3 regions of the Psychrobacillus sp. NPDC093180 genome follow, and region 3 is predicted to be linked to each of the others. Evidence: riboswitches for the same ligand, from Rfam matches in the RefSeq annotation. Region 3 holds a riboswitch; each other region holds the start of a gene.
The links. A riboswitch is a leader RNA that binds a small molecule or an ion and turns the genes downstream of it on or off. The one in region 3 is predicted to bind lysine.
Positions count from the first base shown of each region.

Region 1: it holds a riboswitch for lysine, as region 3 does, so the genes downstream of both, ACIP9W_RS19230 (transporter substrate-binding domain-containing protein) here and ACIP9W_RS01060 (aspartate kinase) in region 3, are expected to answer to the same signal.
Region 2: it holds a riboswitch for lysine, as region 3 does, so the genes downstream of both, ACIP9W_RS10245 (Na+/H+ antiporter NhaC family protein) here and ACIP9W_RS01060 (aspartate kinase) in region 3, are expected to answer to the same signal.

Region 1 is NZ_JBIVOJ010000015.1:58,711-65,668, reverse strand. Features, by position in the region: gene ACIP9W_RS19245 (TraB/GumN family protein) at 1-498, opposite strand, end outside; gene ACIP9W_RS19240 (amino acid ABC transporter ATP-binding protein) at 1,160-1,894, opposite strand; gene ACIP9W_RS19235 (amino acid ABC transporter permease) at 1,910-2,662, opposite strand; gene ACIP9W_RS19230 (transporter substrate-binding domain-containing protein) at 2,726-3,571, opposite strand; lysine riboswitch at 3,698-3,882, opposite strand; gene ACIP9W_RS19225 (purine-cytosine permease family protein) at 4,137-5,537, shown strand; partial or broken gene phnX (phosphonoacetaldehyde hydrolase) at 5,833-6,589, opposite strand; gene ACIP9W_RS19215 (glycoside hydrolase family 18 protein) at 6,934-6,958, shown strand, end outside.
Region 2 is NZ_JBIVOJ010000006.1:36,260-43,217, forward strand. Features, by position in the region: gene ACIP9W_RS10235 (YutD family protein) at 1-237, opposite strand, end outside; gene lipA (lipoyl synthase) at 252-1,187, opposite strand; gene ACIP9W_RS10245 (Na+/H+ antiporter NhaC family protein) at 1,295-2,863, opposite strand; lysine riboswitch at 2,956-3,138, opposite strand; gene yunB (sporulation protein YunB) at 3,186-3,962, opposite strand; gene ACIP9W_RS10255 (bifunctional metallophosphatase/5'-nucleotidase) at 4,002-5,369, opposite strand; gene ACIP9W_RS10260 (sulfite exporter TauE/SafE family protein) at 5,439-6,257, opposite strand; gene ACIP9W_RS10265 (DUF72 domain-containing protein) at 6,257-6,958, opposite strand, start outside.
Region 3 is NZ_JBIVOJ010000001.1:201,072-208,029, reverse strand. Features, by position in the region: gene ACIP9W_RS01070 (succinate dehydrogenase cytochrome b558 subunit) at 1-431, opposite strand, end outside; gene ACIP9W_RS01065 (YslB family protein) at 720-1,133, shown strand; gene ACIP9W_RS01060 (aspartate kinase) at 1,561-2,781, opposite strand; lysine riboswitch at 2,874-3,053, opposite strand; gene uvrC (excinuclease ABC subunit UvrC) at 3,111-4,886, opposite strand; gene trxA (thioredoxin) at 4,937-5,251, opposite strand; gene ACIP9W_RS01045 (electron transfer flavoprotein subunit alpha/FixB family protein) at 5,427-6,404, opposite strand; gene ACIP9W_RS01040 (electron transfer flavoprotein subunit beta/FixA family protein) at 6,447-6,958, opposite strand, start outside.

The DNA of each region.
Region 1 (6,958 bases), on a different contig from region 3:
CATCTTTTCTAGTTCTTCCTCCGAAATAGTTTCCTTGCTAAAAATACTAAAGATTACTCCGTTAAGCAGTTTTGCTTTTCCCATAAACCCGAGATTATGCCAAATACGAGAAAAGGTTATTTGAATATTTCGGTCTGCAAGCACTAGCTCTGCTCCATTTTCTTTCGCTGATTCAATCCCTTGAATCATTTCCTGACCTGGTTTTATCTTGAATTGCTTGGCTAAACGGTTTTGGAAAGAAGATATTGCTAAATTCATCAAAAGCAATGTAGCTTTCTTTTCTTTGATAACTTTAAAAATATCTGTATCTTTCCATTTGCTTCCTTCCATCACGGATTGATATCGCTGTTCGTCTAGCTCTATGCATACTGAGTCTGGTTTTTCTGCCTCAATTACTTCTTTTACTTGTTCTGCACTTTGTCTTGATACGTGCGCGGTTCCGATTAATATTAATTCTTTCCCATCTAAATTTATACGAGTAATATTCTCTTCTCTCACAAGTTTCTTCCTTCGTTGAGCATATTTCTTTTGTACAAATGCATCACAAAAGACTGTCTATTATTAATAATGAAGTAGATTAGGGGAAATTTCAATTATGTTTTATTAATTTACTTAATAAAAATCTAGGTAGTTCTATAGTTGTATATTGAGATACTTCATGGTTAGGAAAACTACGAGGTAGGTAATTGATGAAGTTGTCCGCTAGATTTTCACTGCAGTCGTACGCTTTCCGCCGGGTGAGCGATGAGCCATTCCCTCCGCTTAGGGCGTCCTTGGAATGTCTCATTTTGCTCCCTCATCTGGCAGGAGTCGACGCCTGCAGCAAAAATCAATGGTAAATTCTTTTTTATGTATGAACGACTTGCTAAAAACAAAATTATAAATAGTATTTAGCGTTTGTAAATCCAATAAATGGCTAAGAGCAACCAAACAGCTGAGGAAAGCAACCAGTTCTTGTCTGAGAGCAACTAGTCTAGTCTGAAAGCAACCAAATTACCCCTGAGAGCAACCATTTTTCATAAAACAAGTTTACTTGGAGTGAGACGCCGATGACTACCGAACAGTTTCCTCTATACTGCCAACTCATAGCAATATAATATCTTACTGCATAAAGCAAAAACATCCATTCACGTTTTAACATAAATGGATGTCCTTTGTTTTATTTTAACGTACGTTTTAAGAACTCTCTCGTACGTTCTTGAATTGGGTTATTGAAAATTTGCTCTGGGCTACCTTCTTCTGCAATAACCCCTTTATCCATAAATACAACACGGTCTGAAACTTCTTTTGCGAACTCCATTTCGTGTGTAACGATTAACATCGTAAGACCTGACTCCGCAAGCTCCTTCATGACCTTCAGAACCTCTCCAACCATCTCAGGATCTAGAGCCGATGTTGGTTCATCAAATAACATTACGTCTGGTTCCATTGAAAGTGCACGGGCGATTGCCACACGTTGCTTTTGCCCTCCTGATAGCTGGCTTGCTTTTGCATTTACGTATTGATCCATCCCAACAACTTTTAAATACTTCATCGCTATTTTTTCTGCTTCTTCTTTAGAACGTTTTAGCACTTTTATTTGTCCAACGACACAGTTGCTCAACACATTATGATTATTAAACAAGTTAAATTGTTGGAAAACCATCCCCAACTTTGTGCGATATGCATGTATATCATGTTTGTCGTCTAAAATATTTTCACCGTTATAAATAATTTGACCGCCACTTGGTTTTTCTAAAAGATTAATACAACGAAGAAGCGTGGATTTACCTGATCCAGAAGAACCGATTATACTGACCACTTCCCCTTTTTTAACAGAGAAATCAATGTCTTTTAGTACTTCACGTGCTCCAAAGGATTTGCTTAAATGTTGTATATCAACTACTTTTTCCATTATTGCTCCTCCTTCTTAGCTTTCTTTTGTATTCGTTAAAGTTACTTGCGCTGGCTGACCAATCATGCTGTAGTTTTCAGGTCCATCTAGTTTTCTTTCAAAATAACGTAGAATTAGTGTTACTGTATAGGTCATAACAAAGTACAACACACATGCCACGAAAAACGATTCAAAATAACGGAAGTTGTTTCCTGCAATCGATTTTGTTTGGAAAAATAACTCCGATACACTAATGACGTTTAGTACAGATGTATCTTTAATATTAATGATAAATTGGTTACCCGTTGCCGGTAATATATTACGAATGACTTGTGGTAAAACTACATGGAGCATTGTTTGTATATGATTCATCCCGATTGCTTGAGCAGCTTCGAATTGCCCTTTTTCAATAGAAATGACTCCACCACGTACAATTTCTGCCATATAAGCTCCTGTATTTATCGATACAATGAAAACAGCTGCCACTAGGGCATTCATATCAATATTAAAAGCTAGCATGGATCCGTAATAAATAACCATTGCCTGTACAATCATTGGTGTTCCACGGAAAAATTCAATATATACAGAAAGGATTATATTTACTACCTTTAGTAATATTCGTTTTGCTGCTCTTTCAGGCAGCGGAATTGTGCGTATAACTCCTGCTAATAAACCGATAACTGAACCGATTATTGTACCGATTATAGAAATTAATAAAGTAATTCCTGCTCCCCGAAGGAACATCGGCCAGTTATCGGAAACGATTGATACTACCCACTCGAAACTCATCATATTCCTCCTTTTAAGCGTAAAAAACGACTGCAATAAAATTGCAGCCGATATGTTTCGTCATTATTCTGCAGCTGGTTGATTTTTTATCGCATTATCCATAATTTCTTGACGTTCTTCTTCTGAGATTTTTGCTAAGATCTCATTAATTTTTTCTGTTAGTTCACTATCTTTTGTAAGCCCTACTGCAACTGCCGTTTCTTCTTCCGATGCCTTGAATCCTTCTGTAAATTCAACCATTACAAAGTTTTCATTTGCAGAAGAAGCACTAATTCCTTCAGGGCGCTCGGATACATAACCATCGATTTTACCTGACTCTAATGCAACGCGCATTGCTGGAAAATTATCCATAGCAGTTTGTTTTTTTACACCGTCAATTTGATCGATCACACCGTAATGGGAAGTGTTTAGCTGCCCAGTCACTTTTGCCCCTTTAAAATCTTGAATGGATGTAGCATTCTCATAAGGTCCACCTTTTTTTACAACCATTACAAAATTAGATGTATAGTAGTTATCAGAGAAGTCGATTGTGGCTTTGCGTTCCTTTGTAGGAGACATACCTGCCATTATTGCATCAATTTTACCTGATGTTAAAGCAGGAACTAAACCATCCCATTCTGTTTTAACAATGACCAATTCTTTGCCTAAGCCTTCTGCAATTTTCTTAGCCATTTCTACATCGTATCCACCTGCATATTCTGAGTTGCCTTGAAGTTTCACTCCACCGTTAGAATCGTCCATTTGTGTCCAGTTAAATGGTGGGTATCCAGCTTCTAAACCGATTGTAAATGTATCGCTTTCTTGAGTTGACGCGCCTGAACCTGCTTTTTCTGTGTTATCCGTTCCACATGCTGCTAAAAGTAATAAGATTGATACGAACATTGTTAGTAATAGAAATTTATTTTTCACTTGTATTTCTCCCCTTTTATTTTTAGTTTATGTTTGAAAACAATAAAAAAGGACAACCTATAAAAAAGACCTGAGATGAACTCAGGTCGCAATTTGTATAGTTGCCCTAAATCCTCTACTTTACCCAAATGAGATAGCACACCACAATAAACCGGGACGTTTAAAGTGGACAGTCCTGCAGTTGTTCACTGCAGACCCAGCATGTAATACGGAGAAATATTTACAAACTTCGGCGACATTTCCTTCTCCCTAGCATCATTGCTTCTCAAACTCCGCTAAGGACTAATAAATATCGCGCCTCTACCCCACTTATCAAGTGAGGTCATATTTAATTAATTTATGTTTCATAGTCTACAACAACATCAGATATGTGTCAACCAGCTATTCATAATGACTTTTTAAACTTCCAAAAAAATCATATTTCATATGCCCTTAAAAACACTAGATTTGATAAAATATTGCCTTTATTGATATAATGGAAAATGGATGAATTGGTGAACGAATCTTTTTACAATAAAATGGAAGTTTAATATTCATAAAATTATACAAAAAGGGAGTTGATATTATGGGATCTGTCCAAGTCGCAGATCACAAAGTGTCAGAAGAAATGAAAGATGATTATTCATTAGACAGAGTGCCAAGAGATCAGAGAAAAGCGGGTTGGTTTAGTATAACTAACATCACTTTTGGGATAGCAACGGCCATTTTTTATTTTCAAATGGGAAGCGTTATGGCACTTCAATTCGGAGCCATCAATGCCATCATATCCTCCATATATGCGATAATTGTTGCTGGTATACTCGGAACGTTCATCACATATCTTTCAGCAAAATCCGGTATGAACGTCAACTTATTATCTAGGGGTGGAGGTTTTGGTTACATAGGTGCATCGTTAACCTCATTCATTTATGCAACAAACTTCATCATGTACTGTGCATTTGAAGGCCTAATTTTAGTTTCCGCAGTTCACACCTTCTTCCCCATCATACCAGAATGGGCACTAATCATTTTCTTCGGATTAATTGTAATTCCACTAAATTGGTTTGGAGTCAAGCAACTCGATAAATTACAAAAGTGGTCATTGCCAATTTTTGTTGTTTTCTTGGTGACTGCCATTACTATATCATTTTACAAACCTTCCGTTTTTGAAGGGGCTTTTTGGACTTATATGCCAGAAGGTGTTCAAATGGGTGGACAAGCTTTACTTCTATGTATCGGAATGCAACATGGGATAATGGGTTTAACAGCCTTAATTTCTTCCGATTATGCACGATTCCTTAAGCCAAAAGACATTAAATTTGGTTCTTTTATGATTGGGTTTATACCACAAATTTTCTGTTTCGGTGTAATGGGAGGTCTCGGTATATGGTTTGGTGTTCGTTTAGGTGAACCAAATCCAGGAGTTTATATTGTTCTGCTTTTAGGCATCGGCGGCGTTTTATTTACCATGTTAACGCAACTACGTATAAATGTTACCAATATATATAGTAGTTCCTTATCACTAGCTAATTTCTTCGAGAACATTTTTAAATTTACACCAGGTAGACGCTTTTGGGTAGTTGTATCAGGATTAGTTGCTATCGGCTTAATGCTAGGTGGCATTGTTGATCATCTAGATACAGCAATGACATTCCAAGGAGTCTTTTTACTCGCTTGGGCTGCTATATTAGTTACGGATGCAATGATTGTGAAAAAGCTATTGAAAATTGGACCAGGTTACTATGAAGCTCGACACGAGTTTTTATATAAATGGAATCCTGTTGGCGTCGTTTCTCTATTAATCTCCAGTGCGTTAGGAACGATAGCTGCATTAGGATATATGGGATCATTTTTGCAAAGCACTGCAGCATTTTTTGCAGCAATTTTAGCAGCTATACTTACAGTAGTTTTAGCAGTTTATACAAAAGGTAAGTATTATAGCAAAGGTACAGCCACTGACATACCTAAGGAAGATTATATTGCTTAATAGGTAGAATTAATTGCTTCTTTAACAGTAATTGACCAATCGATCAGCCCACCATTCATTTTATCGACTGATTTCCAAGTGGCCTTTTTAAGGTATTTGATTCGTTACACACTATATGCACGCTTCTTTTTTCGAGGTTGTGTTTATAGTATGCTGATCATGTGATTGGCTTTCCATTATTTAGTTCCTCTATAAGAATAGCCCCAAACTTATATAACCTCTTTACGCTAAAAAGGTGTAGCATACGCTCTATTTCTTATCAGAGCATTTGCTACACCTTTTTCCTTCTTCTCATTTATCTTAATCCAGGTCTTTTACCTACAGAAATATAATTATTAATACGATCTATTAACTTAGGAAGTTCACTCATTGTTTCTATCGTAAAGTCTGCTCCATTTTCTCTAAAAGAGGTTGCTGTTTTATCAATAGCCATTTCTTTTTTAGATTCTGATAAAGCATTATATTCATCCAAGTTTAATCCCATTTCAGAGCTTCCCACAATGACACCAACAGACCAAACGCCGGCATTAACACCTTCTTTAATATCTGAAATAGTGTCGCCTGTACGGATATGGTCTTCCTATAGATTTTGTATCATCAGGTGTGACATAAAAATCGGGATTGTAGCCTTTTTGGGAAGCACTCGATACAACGACGTCCATCATCTTATTTGTATATCCAGTTGTGAATCCAATTTTTAATCCTTGATTTTTTAATAACTCCATGGTAGCTACTACGCCAGGAATTGGAGATGTGTACTCTGACAATGAAGCCATTAATGCAGATTCAAATTCTGCATATAAGCTTTCTACATCTTGTTCATTAAATAATCTTCCGTATTTTTCTTCCCATAACTGAGTTACTCTAGGCATAGATAACATCGCTCGAATATGATCGATTTTCAGCATTCCCATTGGTTCTCTTGCTTCTTCCATTGTCACTTCAATACCAGCATTTTTAAATATATTGATAAATACATTTACCGGTGCAAAACATCCGAAATCTATCGCTGTTCCAGCCCAATCTAATATTACTCCTTCAACTTTGCTCATATCGCCACCTCTTTCATATATTCTTCTATAATATTACATAACTCTTGTATATCTTTATCAAAGATTACTCCGATATTTCCGATAGGGAATGTATCTACATTCCATAATTTACTTGGATAAATGACATAGACTCTCTCTTTTATATAAGAATAGAATTTAATTTTGAAGAACTAAATATACTCAATTTTATTTTGGGGTGCTATCAGGTTGTTAGTTATGAACAAAAAAGGAATGACATATGGTTAAATGAATGACTAATGCGGAGATGAGGGGTTTTTATATTTATTTATGTAGTTAAAACGGGCGATTCTTTATTTTCCATTGCGAACAAGTACCAAGTTTTAATGAACAGTATTCGCGCCATTAACG
Region 2 (6,958 bases), on a different contig from region 3:
GAAATTACAATACTCATACAAATAATCTTTCATCGTACTTATTTTCGTATCGAAGGTCGCTTTATGATTTCGATCTTCAAAAAATCCTTTTAGACGAAGCTGACCATATCCCCAGTCCCCCATTATATAGTCATACTTTGAGAGAATTTCACTATAGCGATCCAAAAAAGCTTCTTCTTTATATGCATCTCGGTAATTTTCTATAATTTCATATGTAAAACCTTCTGCAACAATCATTCCATCACCATCCATTAGCTATTTTGAGTAGCTAGAAGTTCCTCACCTTGTGCTTGTTTTTGTTTCGCTGCAGCATTTACTTGCTCGTCAGCATGATAACTACTTCTTACAAGTGGTCCAGCTTCACAATGTGAGAAACCTTTGCTCATTGCAATTTTGCGTAACTCTCCAAACTCAGCAGGTGAATAATATTTTAACACAGGTAAATGCTTTTTCGTAGGTTGCAAGTATTGACCAATCGTCATAATATCTACATTGTTAGCGCGAAGATCGTCCATTACTTCTAAAATCTCTTCATGAGTTTCCCCTAGACCTAACATTAAGGAAGATTTCGTTGGGATAGTTGGTTGCATTTCTTTTGCTCGACGTAGTAGTTCAAGTGAGCGATCGTATTTAGCTCTAGCTCGAACTCTTGGAGTTAAACGACGCACCGTTTCAATATTATGGTTCAAAATATCTGGTTTTGCATCCATAATATTTTGGATATTTTGTTCAATTCCTCCCATATCAGAAGGCAATACTTCAATTGTTGTAAACGGATTTTTACGACGGATTGCACGAATAGTTTCTGCAAAGACCTCTGAACCGCCATCTTTTAAATCGTCACGAGCTACCGCTGTCACTACTACATGTTTTAGATTCATGATAACAACAGAATCTGCAACACGTTCTGGTTCTGCTAAATCTAGTTCATTTGGTAGACCTGTTTTAACCGCACAGAAACGACAAGCACGAGTACAAACTGCTCCTAAAATCATAAAAGTAGCAGTTCTTCGAGAACCCCAACATTCATGTATATTCGGACATCTTGCCTCTTCACAAACTGTATGTAAATTATTTTCGCGCATTAATTTTTTTAGACCTTTATAGTCTTCATTCGTATTAAGCTTTATTTTTAACCAATCTGGTTTGCGTTGATGCTCTGATTTCGTTGGTTTACACGATGTCATTCATACCTACTCCATTCTTCATAAACTGACTACACTGTTGTCAATGTACCATATTATTAGAATTCAAACAACCTTCTGAACTAACTCTTCAGAGCCAAAATGGATTATTAATTTGCTTCCATTTCCTTCTTACTTTTTGCATTCCAAACAACAAACAATACAATAAGAATACCTATAACCGAAACAAGTCCTATTAAAATGGAATCTGTTAAACCAAGAACTAAATAGCCTATCGCCGCTATAATAGCACTAATAATCGCATATGGTAATTGCGTCATAACATGATCGATTACATTAACCCCAGCTCCAGTAGCTGACATGATGGTTGTATCCGAAATCGGTGAACAATGATCTCCAAATACTGCTCCGGCTAGAACCGCTGCAAGTACTGGCAACAATAACTCTGGTTCTATCGCCATAATAATACTAGCACCAATTGGCAATAAAATACCAAATGAACCCCAAGAAGATCCAGTAGCAAATGCCATAAATGCCGTTAATACAAAGAGCAATGCTGGAATAACGCCGACCGGAATATTATTATCCGTTACAAGGTTAGCTAAAAATACACCTGTTTCTAATGCATTGATCAAGAAGGATAAAGACCATGCAAAAATTAAAATAAATATAGCAGGAAGCATGGAACGAATCCCTGTCACGATAGCTTTCCACACTAAATTAACGCTCGCTTCTGGATTAGTATTAAATTGTCGCACATACAGGGCAATAGCCAAAATCGTCGCTACCAATCCCCCAATAAATAAAGAAAATGGCACATCGGTATTTTCAAAAATAACAAATAAATTTAACTGATAACCAGAAAGGCTATAGCCTGTCCAAAACATGGCAAATAACGTCACTACAATTAACGATACAATCGGCAACACTAAATCCAATACTTTACCATAATTATTTTCCGGGAAATTTCCTTGTAGATTTCCTGGGTTTGGTTTAGACGAATCAAAAAGCTCCCCAGTTTCTATCGCTTTCTTCTCGTGCTTTTTCATTTCCATTAAGTCAAAGTCTGTCCATGCTAGGAAAAAAACAATCGCTAAAGTCGCAAGCACATAAAAATTCATAGGTGCCATTAACACAAATGCCTCAAGTGGCGTATAAGCAGTTACTGCATGCGTTGCAAAAATAACTCCTAACTGACTGATTAAAAACGCACCCCAACTTGAAACGGGTGACACTACACAAACAGGAGCAGAAGTAGAATCGATAAAATAAGAAAGCTTCGCACGTGAAATGCGATGCGAATCAGTAATAGGTCTGGCAATTTGACCAACTGCTAACGCATTAAAATAATCATCTACAAATATGAGTATCCCTAAAAAAGCTGTTAATAATTTCGAGCCACGGCGAGTTTTAATTTTTTTAATCGCCCATGCCGCAAATGCTGTACTACCGCCTGATAAACTTACAAACGCTGTCACAACACCAAGCATTAATATAAAAAGCAAAATATAAATATTATAAGCATTTAACCCTTCTTCCCAAAAAGAAGTTCTAAATGATTCCCATAATAATAGCAACGAATCCACTGGAGCAAAATTTTCTACCAGAAGCGCTGCAGATACAATTCCAACCCCTAAAGATAAAATAACTCGCTTCGTTACAAGCACCATAATGATTGCAAGTAACGGTGGCAATAAAGAAAAAATCGTATTTTCCAAAACCTATTCCTCCTCAAAAATATAAAAAGCCAACCTACATATGTATATAGGTTGGCTTCCACTATTGAATTTAAGCATAAAAACGATTATTTACCATCTGTAGCTCACCATTTATATTTTCATATAAATGACAGTGTTATTCTTTTTTAGAATAACCCCAACTAAATATCGTTTGACGGACTATATTTAGCTTCGGCAAAACTTCCTTTCGTATACGATCATAAGCGTCATCTTCCTGTATAGTACTATTAAGCTCTGCAGCCTCTACCTATTATATTCATTTTCTCTATTGTAACAGTTGTTTCTGTTTTCTCTGGAATTTTTATTTTTCAGGTAACGGAATCGGCACCTCAACAGACGGAGCAGCAGAACCATCTCCTCCAGTATAAATATGTGGCACTTGCCCTTGCACTAATCCCATGGCTACGGGAATCTTTTGTTCGACAACACTCATTTTACTAGCAAGCGGTACAATAACTTGGACATTTACTTTAATATGAATACTCACTTCTACATACGCATTATTAATACCAAAGTTTTCGATAGTCGGTACAACAGTAGATTGAACATTTCCAATCACATGAAACCGAATAGGAATTTTAGGTCCTAAATTACCGATTAGCGGTATATTCGTTGCCTGCCCCATCGGCACAAAAAATACAACTCCGCCTTGATCTTCCATCGTTGTTTTATCGTATTCAATATCATCTAGATAAGGTAAACTCGATAGATTTCCCTTTTCTGCTTGTTCTAGATGGGCTTGCACCAAACTGTTCGTATCCGATAAGACACGATTAATAATTTCTGTATTAAATTTCGTCGTTACCATATTGGTGCTACCATTTGTTGATGGTACTTCCTCGATAATATCGTTTACATCTAAAACGTTCGCTGTCCTTGAGTTAATTGCTTTACTAATAACCATTGATGCGATTTTATTGGTTTGTACTTCCGCATAATCCAGATAAGTTGGAGTCAATTGGTTGTTAACGAAATAAAATACGCCTGCAACTGATAAGATAAATAACATTATTAGTATAGCTAGTTTTCGCTGAGCAGAAAAAAAAGGAAAACGCTTTTTTTTACGATAGAATAGCAAAAAATCCCCCTTATTACTATTATGTAATAAGAAGGATTATTATGCTTGACTCAGTAACTGATTGCCGTACCACTTAACTACATCACGTATTAACTCCGGCATATAGTATTCTTTCGTTGCAAATTTAAAGGAAGGAAAAAAATAACCAAATGTGAACATATCAAGTGTCGCCAATGTATACACTTTTTCAAGTAACAATCGTTCATCACCAATAAATACATCCCCATGCTCATCTTCCATCAATTGCTCGAAAATAATAGCCCCTAAGTATTTGCCTCTAAACCCGAGCCCCTTTACCTCTAAGTGTGGCCATTTCTCATTTTTAGATTGCTCCACAATTTCCAATAATTCCGCTCCTGTTAATGTGATAACACATGGATTTATCGGATGTGGCAAACATCGATGTAAGTCGCTAGCACTAATAGGACCAATCTGTAAGTCTGTTAAAAATATCCCAGCAGGAAACATCGCACAATCAGCTTTCGTAAAGGTAAGCAAAGCATTACCGAAAAATCTAGACATATCGGAAGGACCGAACCAATCTTTGTGCAAAAAGGTCTCATTCTGAAGAACAGCTTCAGAAAGTTCCTCGTTACCAAGAGCTTCCCACTTTTTCAGTTGCAGATCAAGATCTTTCGGCTTTGCTAAAGTATCTGTGGCATACAGCATGGCTTGCTTCGATATGATTGTTTTTGTCTCATGATCAAAATCGATTGTCACATGCCCAACATATGCACCATACTTACCTGCAGCAGCTTGTAAAGTGTTACCTATCATTTTGCCTTCTTCAAAGAAATGATGCGTATGGGATCCTAAAATAAGATCGATTTCTGGTATCTTCTCTGTCATGATCTCATCCTGTGACACGCCTAAATGAGATAAACAAACAAGCACATCCACGTCTTTTTCTATTTCCTTACAAACTTCTTTCAATCGATCAAGCGGCGGTTGAATATGCCAGCCTAATTGCTCATAGTACAATCCAAAATCTGCGGTCGCTGCTACAATACCGATCCGAATACCCGTCGGTGTCACATGAATTTTATAAGGAAGCACCCACGAAGGAATATTTCCGCTTAAATCAGTAAAATTGGACACAATAACTTCGAAGTTGGCAGCTTCATACAATGTGTTTAAATCATCATGACTAAGCGTAATTCCTTCATTATTACCAATGGTGACATAATCATAACCCGCTTCATTCAGTAATTGGATGTTTCCTTTCCCCAATGTTCCTTCAGTAAAAACATTGGAACGATCTATATGATCTCCGATATCGAGTGTTAAATAGGAGTCAGTCGGTCCATGGCTTTTATGACGCTCCGAGAGAAACTGATGAATCATCGGCCAATTTTCTAAATGGCTATGCAAATCATTTGTGTGATAAATATGGATTGTTTCTCTCACCTTTCATACACCTCTTCTATTTGATCAAATACGCCTCGCTTGCGCAGAGAGCAAGGCTAAATAAAGTTATTAAAACAACCCATCAATAATAGAGCGTACACCTAATAATAACAGCACAATTCTAAGTGCCAAAACAAGTGAATCTGAATTTAGTTTTTTATTTAACTTGGCACCGATTTTCGCACCAATATATGCAGCTGGAACAACTGGTATTGTATAAAGCCAAGGCACATTACCAAGTGAAATATGTGTTGCCGAGTTTACTATCGCCGATAAAAACACCATAAACATGGATGTTCCAACCGCGACATGCGGAGGAAACAAGAATAATAAGATCATGGCAGGTACGATAATTGAACCTCCACCGATCCCAAATAAACCAGATGCAAATCCAACACCAAATGTTAATACCAAAGCAAACCATATAGGATATCCATATACATACGTATCTTTTTCGTCCTTAAACGTTCGCTTCTTCCCATTTTCCACAAACCATCTCACTGGCTTCAAATGATCACGCACAAGTAAAAGGGTAGATAAAACAATAAGTAAAATACCAAAATACAAATTAAATGACGGTAAATCCAATCCCTTATTCACCCATGCACCAAGTATAGTTCCAGGAATACTTCCGATAAAAAAGATAAATCCACTTCTAAAATCCACCGTCTTTGACTTCATATACGATAACGTAGAAGAAAGACCCGTAAAGATCATCATGATGACAGAAAGTCCCACAACGCTTTGAGGAGTAATATTAGGAATTAATGCAAGTGTCGTCCCAAAAAACAACACAGCTGGAACTAAAATGACTCCACCACCTAAACCTACTAATGCTCCCACTATACCAGAAAATAACCCAGCAACTACTAGTAATACCCACTCCATTATATCCCACCTTCAAATAAGTCTAATTGTTTGGGAGCAAGTCCTTCAAATTCAATGCCGAGCATTTTTTGAAAGGATTTCGCATTTTTTGCCGCATGCCCTCCAGAATTATTATTAAATAATACAACTACTTCTTTTGCCTGTTTCTGCAATTGCTCCACTTTGTTTTGGATAAATGTGAGCTCCTCTTTATTATAATCATATAAATAACGTACTTCACGCCATTTTTCATTATTACCTGGGTTTTTCCAACCATATGTATTTCGACCATGTAATCGAACAAGTACTTTATCAGAAGTGGCGATTGGTATCAGCGGAACAGAACCTTCTCCAGCTTGTGGCTCATCGCACACGGTGTGGTGAAGATGATGACTCTTTAAGAAATCTAGTGTTCCTTTTTGGAATTTAGAAGAATACCAAGATTGATGGCGAAATTCAATCGCTAGCTCGAAATCTTTCAATTCTTCTTTCACCTTAAGTATGTATTCTACGTTTTCTTTGACACATGTAAACCAAGGGGGAAATTGCACCAACACCATCGCAAGTTTTCCTGCTTCTTTAAAAGGTTGAATGGACTCTCGGTAACGCTCGAACATCTCTTCCATTGATTCGTAATGGGACTCCCCGCGTAAATGTCCGGTTATTTCTTGATACGCCTTTACGACAAATTGAAAATTATCTGGCGTTTCTTTTATCCATTT
Region 3 (6,958 bases):
CCTAACATCCATGGATTTGATAAAATCTCAGCCATCATGTTAAAATTAACTTCTTTCGCACCAATCGCTGCTTGAAACCTTGTCTCAAAAACATGCCATGCGATGAAAACAACAAGAAAAATTCCAGTAATTCTTTGTAAAATAAATAAATAGTTTCGTAGCGTCCCGTATCTCTGTGGATTGTTTTTTGCGGTAAACGCAATATATATACCGTAAAAAGCATGGAACATTAATGGTAAATAAATGATGAAAATCTCCAATAAAATAACAAACGGAAGACTTCCCATAAAACCAGATGCTTTATTAAAAGCCTCTTCTCCTCTAGTAGCAAAATGATTTACTACTAAATGCTGCGCCACAAATAATCCAACTGGAATTATTCCTAATAGAGAATGTAAGCGGCGCCAATAAAATTCGCGATCTTTCGACAAAACAGTTACCCCCCTCAAATTTACATTTGCTCTGCATAAAACTATTCTAATAGAGTAGTTTTTATACGTGGTTCACATCATCATGTTACGAATTTATGACATATCTATTGTACTCTCATCATTTTAGAGCGTCAAGGCATCTTTAGACTTTTCAATAATCTTCTTGATTCATTTTTGAATAATAATTCGTTTATTTTTTCACAAACTATTCCATTACCACCAAGAAATTATTTATGATAAAATAGACGAGGACAAATGATACTCACTTTTTGAAAGAAGGGTTGCTACTTGAATGATAAGGAACATTCACATGTAACTTCCTTTGGATATGAATTACTAAGAGACCACGTGCTTGCTTCTATTCTCGGAAAACATGAAAAAGATATTTTATATTGGGCTGGAAAAGATCTTGCTCGCAAGTTTCCACTTTACTCGATGGAAGAAGCCATTACATTCTTTCAACAAGCAGGTTGGGGAACACTAGAGTTAGAGAAAACAACAAAAGACTCTGCATTTTATACCTTACATACGTTCAATTTACCTCAAAGTGGAAAAATAAGAAGCCACCGATTAGAAGCAGGCTTTTTAGCCGAGCAACAACAGAAAATTGGCGGTTATTTAACAGAATGCTACGACGAAGAACCAAATAAAAACGGAACTGTTTCCTTTCAAGTAAAATGGGATGTAAAAGTTACTAAATAAGCATTGAATGGCTATCAAGCCATCCAATGCTTTTCTTTTTAAATGTGAATACATGGTTAAAACTGACGGCGCTTCGCTTTCTGCGGGCGAGCGACGAATCTTCTCGCAAGAATCTACCGTGTTAAACGCTAAAATTTCGTAGTCGCTGAATAAATAATCCCTGAAAATGGCTAAGGGCAACTAAACTGCAGTTGAAAGCAACCATTTCTATACTGAGAGCAACCAAATTAGCACAAGGGCAACCAAAATACAGATGAACGCAACCAATTTTTCATATAACAAGTTTACTTGAAGTGAGACGTTAATGATTTTGTCATGTTCGAGACGAAATTAATAGCGACTCTTTGAATCCGAGCGGACACTCCAAGCAAAGCAAACAAGGGTCGTAACAATGTCACGACCCTTACCCTCCTGGTTGCCTGATCAGTTATTGCTTGATCGCCAAATCGAATTCATCGTGCAGGGCATTGGCTGCTTGAATCATCTCGTCTTGAGGGACAACAACAGAAACTTTTATCTCGGATGTACTTACCATCTTCACCGGAATATTTTCTTTTCGAAGTCGATCAAACATTTGCGCGGCAACTCCCGGATTGGAGACCATTCCTGAACCAACGATGGAAACTTTCGCTAAGCCTACCTCAAAGTCCGCAAATGTAAAGCCGAGCGTTTTTTTGTGGGTTTCAAGAACCGTAATTGCTTCTGCTAACGACTCTTTTTTGATAGAGAATGAAACAGCAGGTCTAACACCATCTACAATGGATTGTACAATAATATCAACATTAATATGATTTTCTGCAAGAGTCGTAAAAATGGATGCTAGTGAACCATTAAATGGTACATCATACTCAATTGTTAATCGCACTATATCCGATTCAAATGCTACCCCACGTACTACTAAATTATTTTCCACATCTACTTCCTCCTTTAAAATTGTTCCTTCATTTTCTGAAGAGCTTGAACGTACTCTTAATGGTATTTTATAGTTTTTTGCAAATTCGACTGCTCTTGGATGAAGTACTCCAGCACCTAGATTAGCAAGCTCAAGCATTTCATCGTATTCTAATTGTTCTAGCTTTCTAGCATTTGTAACGTATCTTGGGTCCGATGTATATACCCCTTCTACATCTGTATAAATATCACATACATCCGCTTCAATCGTTACTGCAATGGCAACTGCGGTTGTATCTGACCCACCTCTTCCCAGAGTTGTGATTTCTCCATTATTTGAAACCCCTTGAAAGCCAGCAACAATTACGATCTTATCTTCTTTCAATAAGTCGCTTATTTTAGAGCCATCCATTTTCTCTACTCTTGCATTTTTATGTACATTATCTGTCACGAGGCCTGCTTGCCAACCAGTTAGAGAAACGGCGTCTAGACCTAGTGCATTTAATTGGATCGCTAGTAATGACATAGTCACTTGTTCACCAGTCGAGAGTAGCATGTCCATTTCGCGTTTAGATGGATTTTCTGTTATTTCATTCGCTAAATTTACCAACTCATCTGTTGCTTTGCCCATTGCTGATACGACTACAACAATATCATGTCCTTTTTCTTTCTCTTTACTGATTCTGTTTGCTACGCTCGCAATTTTTTCTGTAGTTGCTACAGAAGTACCACCGAATTTCATCACAATTTTACTCATGGATATTCTCTCCCTTGTTTATCTGTAAGGATTAAAAAATGCTTTCCACATATTGTGAAAAGCATTGTCTCATACACGGTCAAATAATGTCCATGTGAGATAGCCCTCCAGAATACTGAATTCTGACAATCCTACATTTCTTCAATGCAGAACCAACCTAGAACAGGAAAAGCTATACTAGGTTTCGGCAAATGACCCTTTCCTTTAGCGATTGACGGATCTTTTCATCCTCCCGCTAAGTACTCTTGTCAGTTTGCACCTCTATCTTCACTTCATGATAGTGAATATTAAATTGTATCAACCATAACACAAGAAAATTCAGAAGACAATTACTTTTTCTGAAAATGTTCCACCATTGTCTCTGCTAGCTTTCTAGAAAGCCCTGCTTCTATAAATTCTTCCTTCGTCGCTACCTGCATTTTCTTGATTGATCCGAAATGCTTTAATAGTGCTTTTTTTCGTTTCGGACCTATTCCTTCAATACCATCTAAAGAAGAAGCGATTGTATGTTTCCCTCTTTGTTGGCGATGGAATGTAATAGCAAAGCGGTGTACTTCGTCTTGAATACGCTGTAACAAATAAAATCCTTCACTCGTCCGCTTCATTGGAATTATATCAATAGGATTTCCATATAGTAGCTGCGAAGTTTGGTGCTTGCCATCTTTTGCAAGTCCAGCAATAGGAATTTCCAAGCCTAACTCATCCTCTAAAATTTCTCGAGCAGCTTCTATTTGTCCTTTTCCTCCATCGATAATAATGAGATCTGGTAAAGGTAAATTTTCTTTCAATACTCGTGTGTATCTTCTGCGAATGACCTCTCGCATCGCTCCGTAATCATCATGTTTGGCAGCAGTTCTCGTCTTATATTTTCGATAGTCCTTTTTATATGCTTTGCCATCTACAAAGACAACCATCGCTGAAACAGCGTCGGTTCCATGTATATGAGAATTATCAAATGCTTCAATTCGGTTTGGAGTGGCAATCCCCATTACATTACCTAATTCCTCCACTGCTCCTATCGTACGCTCTTCTTGTCTTTCAATCAGCTGGAACTTCTCACTTAAGGCCAGTACAGCATTTTTCTTCGCAAGATCTACTAAGTTTTTTTTCAAGCCTTTTTGAGGAGTGAACACTTTCATCTCTAACAATTCAGAAGCTAAATGGACATCTGTATCATGAGGAACGAACACCTCTTTAGGTTTAATATGCTCTGGCTTTGCATAAAACTGACCTAAAAACGTTAAAAACTCTTCTTCCGGATCACGATATAAAGGAAAAAGCGATACATCTCGTTCGATTAGTTTTCCTTGTCGGATAAAAAATACTTGGACACACATCCAGCCTTTATCAACAGCATAACCAAATATATCGCGGCTCGTAAAATCGTTGATCGTAATTTTTTGTTTCTCCATCACCATTTCAATATTAGATATTTGGTCTCTATACTCTTTTGCACGTTCGAATTCTAAGTTTTCTGCTGCCTCCGTCATTTTCTCCGTTAATTCTTTTTTTACATCTGTATAACCACCGTTTAAAAAGCTCGTAATTTCATCCGTTAACTTTTTATAAGTGGAATCCTCTATTTCCTTTACACATGGAGCTAGACATTGCCCTAAGTGATAGTATAAGCAAACACGGTCTGGTAATTTTGCACACTTTCTTAATGGGTATATTCGATCTAATAGTTTTTTTGTCTCAAAAGCTGCATGTGCATTTGGATAGGGACCAAAATATTTCCCTTTATCCTTTTTCACTTGTCTTGTAATGATTAATTTGGGATTTTTTTCTGCAGTTATTTTAATGTATGGGTACGTTTTATCGTCCTTTAGCATAATATTATATTTTGGATCATGCTTTTTTATGAGATGAAGCTCTAGAATAAGGGCTTCTAACTCTGACGATGTGACGATATATTCAAAATCAACTATTTCTTGTACTAATCTTTGCGTTTTCCCATCATGTGAACCTGTAAAATAGGAACGTACACGATTTTTCAATACTTTTGCTTTGCCGACATAAATGATGGTTCCTTGCCGATCTTTCATCAAATAACACCCAGGATCACCTGGTAATATGGCACATTTTTGTTGTATCAAATCATTCATTTTATCACCCGTTTAAAAAAACCGGGCACCTTAGGGGACCCGGTTTTATATTATGCGTTTTTTTCTACAAATTGAACTAGTGCTTCTTTCGGTTGGAAACCAACAGCTTTGTCTACTGGTTGACCATCTTTGAATAATACTAGAGTCGGGATGGACATAATACCAAATTGACTAGCAGTTGCTTGGTTTTCATCTACATCTACTTTAACTATTTTTACTTTATCGCTCATTTCAGCGTCCATTTCTTCAAGTACAGGAGCAATCATTTTACAAGGCCCACACCATGTTGCCCAAAAATCTACTAATACTAAACCTTTCTCAATCTCTTGTGAAAAAGTCTGATCTGTTCCATGAACTATTGCCATTAAAAATTCCTCCTTTAGTTACCTATAAATAGATTATAGCAGACTCATATTGCTACATCTACATATTAGCTTACACGAAAAGTGAAAGCGCCTATGTCTGCCTCTGAGGGGCAAGGTGCTAGAGCTTTATCAATACAAGCAAAAACTCGGCTCCAAAAAAGAGCCGAGTCACTTATTAAGCATTTACTTTCAATTGTTTGAATTCTTCCGTAAGTAACGGGATAACTTCGAATAGATCGCCGACAATGCCGTAGTCTGCCACTTTGAAAATGTTTGCTTCTGGATCTTTGTTGATCGCCACAATAATTTTCGAGTTCGACATACCAGCCAAATGCTGTATAGCACCTGAAATACCTGCCGCTATATAGAGATCCGGTGTTACTACTTTACCAGTTTGCCCAATTTGTAGGGAGTAATCACAGTAATCAGCGTCACAAGCTCCACGAGAAGCCCCAACCGCTCCACCAAGTACGTCTGCAAGCTCTTTTAATGGAGCAAAACCTTCTTCGCTCTTCACTCCACGTCCACCAGCAATGACAACTTTTGCTTCGGATAAATCTACACCTTCAGATGATTTACGTACTACTTCTTTTATAATCGTGCGAAGGTTTGTAATATCTACCGATAACGAAGACACGTCTGCTGATTTGCTGTCATCTTTTGCAAGTGGTGCAATATTGTTTGGACGAATCGTGATGAATTCGATACCATCCTTTACTTTCACCTTCTCAAATGCTTTACCAGAGTAGATTGGGCGGATGTAAACCGCCGCGTCTCCTTCTCCTTCAATAGCTGTCACATCTGATACTAAACCGATTTGCAATTTACTTGCGATTTTTGGAGAGATGTCTTTCCCTAAAGCAGTATGTCCGAATACGATTGCTTGTGGGTTCTCTTGTTCAATAACAGCAAGCAATGCTTGTCCATAACCGTCTGATGTATATTGTTTTAAATGTGGATGTTCTACCGTGATTACACGATCTGCGCCATATTTACCAAGTTCAGCTGTCAAACCTTGCACTGAATCTCCTAATAGAACACTAACAACTTCCCCGCCATTTGAAATTTGTTTCCCAGCAGCGATCGCTTCATAAGAAACATTACGTAGAGCACCTTCACGCGCTTCCGCAAGTACTAATACTTTTTTAGACATATTCTTTTCCTCCCGTTTTGTTGAGTATTAATTCAAATAACATTAAACGACTTTTGCTTCCGAATGAAGTAATTGAACTAACTCTTTTACTTGGTCAGCTAGCTCCCCTTCTAATACTTTTCCAGCTTCCTTTTTAGGAGGTAAATAAATTTCTAATGTTTCTGTTTTCGCTTCTACATCATCTTCGTCTATATCTAAATCATCTAGCTCTACTTCTTCTAAAGGCTTTTTCTTCGCTTTCATGATTCCTGGTAAGGACGGATAACGAGGCTCGTTCAATCCTTGTTGTGCTGTAACAAGAAGTGGTAAGGAAGTTTCTAGAACCTCCGTATCTCCTTCTACATCACGCTTGATCGAAACAGTTGTCCCATCGATTTCAAGATTCGTGATAGTTGTTACGTAGTTGATGCCTAGTAACTCTGCAACACGTGGTCCAACTTGTCCAGACCCACCGTCAATTGCAACATTTCCTGCTAAGATTAAATCAGGATTTTTATCTTTTAAGTATTCCGAAATGATTTGAGCAGCTGTAAACTGATCCAGCTCTTCTACAT